Regions from separate parts of the Streptomyces sp. NPDC033131 genome, predicted to be linked through region 2. Evidence: predicted binding sites of a transcription regulator. Region 2 holds the regulator's gene; the other holds the start of a gene.

Region 1 (2,396 bases), on a different contig from region 2:
CTGGGTCGGCCCGGCCGCCCTTCGGTCGGCCCGCTTCCGCAGTTCCATGACTGTGGGTCAGCCGGCGGGCGGTGACCAGACGTACGGCGTAGTCGTGGTGACCGCGTGGAAGCCCAGGCGCCGGAGGATGGGCGCGCTGTCGTCAGAGGCGTCGACGTGCAGGTAGGTCACGCCCCGGGCGGCGGCGAGCCGGGCCCGCTCGGCCACCAGGGCGCGGTAGATGCCCTTCCTCCGCCAAGCGGCGAGCGTGGAGCCGCCCCACAGGCTCGCGAACCCCGTGCCCGCGCGGAAGGCGAGCCAGGCGGCGCAGACCACCTCCCCGTCGGCCTCGGCGACGTACACGGCGATCTCGTCCGGTGCGGCGGCGACCCGTCCGATCAGGTCCTCGGCGAGCCAGTTCCAGTCGTTGTCCCACACGGCCGACTCCATGGCGGCGATCCGCCGCATGTCCGCGTCCGCCGTGACCCGGCGCAGCGTGACACGCTCCGGGAGGGCCGGTGCGTGTCCGGCCATGTCGGCGGCGCGTCCGACGAGCACCGTCTCCCGCTCCTCGGGCACGAACCCGGCCGCCCGCAGCCGGTCGGTGAGGTCAGCCGGGATGTCGTGCGCCCGAGTCTTCCACTCCACGGCCTCGCCGCGCCCAGCGAAGAAGTCCCGCTGCCGTGCGATCAGCCGGTCCAGCGCGTCGCCGTCCACACCGAGGTCGCGCGGCCCGCTGACGAACCCGCGGAACTGCCCGACGATCCGCAGCAGCGGACCGTCCTGTTCGTACGTCACTCCCGCGGGCGGGGCCGGGGGAGCGCCTCGCATCTCGTCGTCGTAGGCGGCGAGGAGGGTGTGTGCGGCTGTCTCTGTCACCGGATGACGTTCGGGGTAGGGGGCGGGTGTCGGCAACCGGTTTTCCGGGGTGTCGTGGGCCGCGGCCGCCCGCGTCACTCGTCTCACCGCACCGCGCCGCACGCGCGCGTGCAGGTGCCAACCGGTGCCAGGAAGGCCGAGGGCGGGTCCGGTGTTGGAGGAGAGGTGGCCGACGGGGACCGCGGAGGCGTCGGAGCGATCGTCGGCTCGTCAGGACGTGCCTGGTCGGAGGCGGGTTGGCCAGTGATCGCTCACAGCGAACGCGTCCCAGGGAACAATCCGGGGCTCAGGTGCATTGAGTCGGCATAGCTCAACTTGACTGCCGAAGGGGAGATCATGGCTGCTGAGTCCACGGCGTTCACACCGCTCGCCCTGCCCGTGCTGCCGCTCGACGACGAGGTCGTGCTGCCCGGGATGGTGGTTCCGCTGGATCTGAACGACGCCGATGTGCGCGCCGCGGTGGAGGCCGCCCAGGCCGCCGCACGCTCGGAACCCGGTAAGCCCAGGGTTCTGCTGGTGCCACGGATCGACGGAACGTACGCGAGCACCGGAGTGCTCGGCACCGTCGAACAGGTCGGCCGGCTGGCCGACGGCGACCCGGGTGCGCTGATCCGCGGACGTGACCGCGTGAGGATCGGCGCCGGGACCACGGGGCCGGGTGCGGCGCTGTGGGTCGAGGGGACGAAGGTCGACGAAAGCGTGCCCGACCCGCTGCCCGGTCACGTCACCGAACTGGTCAAGGAGTACAAGGCCCTTGCCACGGCCTGGCTGCGCAAGCGCGCCGCCTGGCAGGTCGTCGACCGGGTGCAGGCCATCGACGACGTGTCCGCGCTCGCCGACAACTCCGGTTACTCGCCCTTCCTGACCACCGAACAGAAGGTGGAGCTTCTGGAGACGGCCGACCCGGTCGCCCGCCTGAAGCTCGCCACCCAGCACCTGCGTGACCACCTCGCAGAGCAGGACGTCGCCGAGACCATCGCCAAGGACGTCCAGGAGGGCGTCGACAAGCAGCAGCGCGAGTTCCTGCTGCGGCGCCAGCTGGAAGCCGTCCGCAAGGAACTGCGCGAACTCAACGGCGAGCAGGAGGGCGAGGAGTCCGACGACTACCGTGCCCGCGTCGAGGCCGCCGACCTGCCCGAGAAGGTCCGCGAGGCCGCCCTCAAGGAGGTCGACAAGCTGGAGCGCTCGAGCGACCAGTCGCCCGAGGGATCCTGGATCAGGACCTGGCTCGACACCGTCCTCGAACTGCCGTGGAACGAGCGGACCGAGGACCAGTACGACATCCAGGGCGCCAAGACGATCCTGGACGCCGAGCACGCCGGTCTGCAGGACGTGAAGGAGCGGATCACCGAGTACCTGGCGGTGCGCAAGCGCCGTACCGACCGGGGGCTGGGTGTGATCGGCGGGCGCCGTGGTGGCGCCGTGCTCGCGCTGGTCGGCCCGCCCGGTGTCGGCAAGACCTCGCTCGGCGAGTCCGTCGCGCACGCGATGGGACGGAAGTTCGTGCGGGTCGCCCTCGGTGGCGTCCGGGACGAGGC
Region 2 (2,396 bases):
CCGCGTCTACCGGCGCCTGAAGGGCACGGCGTTCGGCAGCACACCCGCGGCGACGACCACGTCCACCTCGTACACCGACACCACCCTGCCGGTGGCCGGCGACACGTACTACTACGAGATCCGCGCCCACGACAAGGCCGGCAACACCTCGACGGGGACGGCCGACCAGGGTGTGACCACCGTCGACCGGACCGGCCCGGTGCGGGTCGCCGCCGTGTCGGCGCTGGGGACCACCGCGGGTAACGCCTTGACGTGGCAGGCCTCTTCGTCGAAGGACGTCGACCACTACGACGTGTGGGGCGCACCCCTTGGTCAGGAGGACCCGGACGGGCCGCAGCCCGTTTGGGGTACGTCCTGGACCGACGTCTCGACGGTTGCGGGAACGTCGTACACCTACAGGGTGCAGGCCGTCGACGCCGCCGGGAACTTCGCACCGGTCTCGGATCCGGTGACCGTCACCCGCCCGGTGGCGTCCGCCGTCCCCGCCCCGGCCGCGGTCCAGGGAACGCCCACCGACGCTTACACCCGTCTCACCTGGACTCCATCCGGTGGGGAGGCCACGGGGTTCCACGTGTACCGCCGCACCGAGCCGCTCGGCGCATGGGTCCTCGCAGGGGACACCGGTGCGTCGGCCACGTCGTTCGACGACACCGGCGCCCCGCGGGGCAGGGCCTACTACTACGTCGTCGCCGTCGACGGAACGGGCGCCGAGTCCGTGCCGTCCCCGCAGACAACCGTCGACCGGCTCTCTCCGGCCACCGCCACCGGGCCCGCCGCACCGCGGCTGACGCTGGTCAGCGCGGGCGGCACGCGGTTCCCCGTCCAGGTGACGGCCGCGCCCGGTGCCGGCGACGAGGGCCGGGTGCTGCAGGGCTATTCCTGGGACATCTCCGGCGCCTGCGGCTCCAGCGGCACTCGGCTGTCGACCAACGGGACCATCGAGTGGATCCCGACGTACAACGGCCCGTGCATGGTCACCGTGTACGCCGTGGACGCCTACGGGCGTACGGGCGAGCAGAGTTCCTCGCAGGAGTTCATGGTCGGCCGCTGACACGCGAAGGGGCCCGGAGGCTGAAACCTCCGGGCCCCTTCCGCATGCGGACGTCAGTCCTGCTGCCGCTTGGGCCGCCACACCACCAGCGCACTCGTCTGCTGGACCTCCTGGTACGGGACCAGGTCGCGGCGGTACGACGCGTGTACCGCCGCCTCCCGCTGGCGCATCGCCGCGGCGGCGCCCTCGAGGGCCGCCTCCATCTCCGCGACGCGGGACTGCAGCGCGGCGACCTGGTTCTCCAGCTCGATGATCCGCTTGATGCCGGCCAGGTTGATGCCCTCGTCCTGAGACAACTGCTGGACGGTGCGCAGCAGTTCGATGTCGCGGGCCGAGTAGCGGCGGCCCCGCCCGGGGGTGCGGTCCGGGGAGACCAGGCCGAGACGGTCGTACTGCCGCAGGGTCTGCGGGTGCAGGCCGGAGAGCTGGGCCGCCACCGAGATGACGTAGACCGGGGTTTCCTCGGTCAGTTCATACGGGTTGCGTCGACGACCGTCCATCTCGATCATGCTCCCTTCGCGGCCTGGAACAGCTCCGCCCGCGGGTCCTCGTCCGCGGTTGCCTCGCGATACGCCTCTAGCGCTTCACGAGCATTCCCCGTCAGGTCCTTCGGAACACTCACCTCGACGGTGACCAACAGGTCGCCGCGGGTGCCGTCCTTGCGGACCGCGCCCTTGCCGCGGGCACGCATGGTGCGGCCGTTGGGCGTGCCCGGGGGCAGCTTCAGGGTGACGGGAGGACCGCCCAGGGTGGGGACCCTGACCTCGCCGCCCAGGGCCGCCTCCGCGAACGTGACCGGGACCGTCACCGTGAGGTTGTCGCCCTTGCGGCCGAAGACCGGGTGGGCGCCCACGTGCACCGTGACGTACAGGTCGCCCGCCGGGCCGCCGCGCTCGCCGGGTGCGCCCTTGCCGCGCAGCCGGATCCGCTGCCCGTCGGTGACACCCGCCGGGATGCGGACCTGCATGGTGCGGGAGGACTTGGCCCGGCCACTGCCCTTGCAGTCGAGGCAGGGGTGCTCGGCGATCAGGCCGCGGCCCTTGCAGTCGGGGCACGGGTCGGTGAGGGAGAAGCCCCCGCCGCTCCCGCGGGCGACCTGACCGGTGCCGACGCAGGTCGGGCACACGCGCGGTGTGCCGTTCTTGTCGCCGGTGCCCGAGCAGGCCTTGCAGGGCTGCTGCGAGGACATCCGCAGCGGGACCGTCGCGCCCTCGATCGCCTCGGTGAAGCTGAGGGTGACCTCGGACTCGATGTCCTGGCCGCGCCGGGGCTGCGTACGCGTGCCCGTGCCGGCGCCGCCGCGGTTGAACAGGCCCCCGAAGACGTCACCGATGCCGCCGCCGAA

Evidence for each region. Region 2 encodes HspR, which represses chaperone genes until heat shock. Its sites were predicted from a motif close to TTGAGNNNNNNNNNCTCAA; they were not measured.
Region 1: lon (endopeptidase La) is a predicted target of HspR. The motif match lies at 1,154-1,172, and genes of this name have one in related genera.

The regions. Positions count from the first base shown of each region.
Region 1 is NZ_JBVIPA010000001.1:669,230-671,625, forward strand. It holds gene ACZ5XS_RS03005 (GNAT family N-acetyltransferase) at 58-810, opposite strand; gene lon (endopeptidase La) at 1,195-2,396, shown strand, end outside.
Region 2 is NZ_JBVIPA010000006.1:229,826-232,221, forward strand. It holds gene ACZ5XS_RS11420 (PA14 domain-containing protein) at 1-1,051, shown strand, start outside; gene ACZ5XS_RS11425 (heat shock protein transcriptional repressor HspR) at 1,105-1,551, opposite strand; gene dnaJ (molecular chaperone DnaJ) at 1,557-2,396, opposite strand, start outside.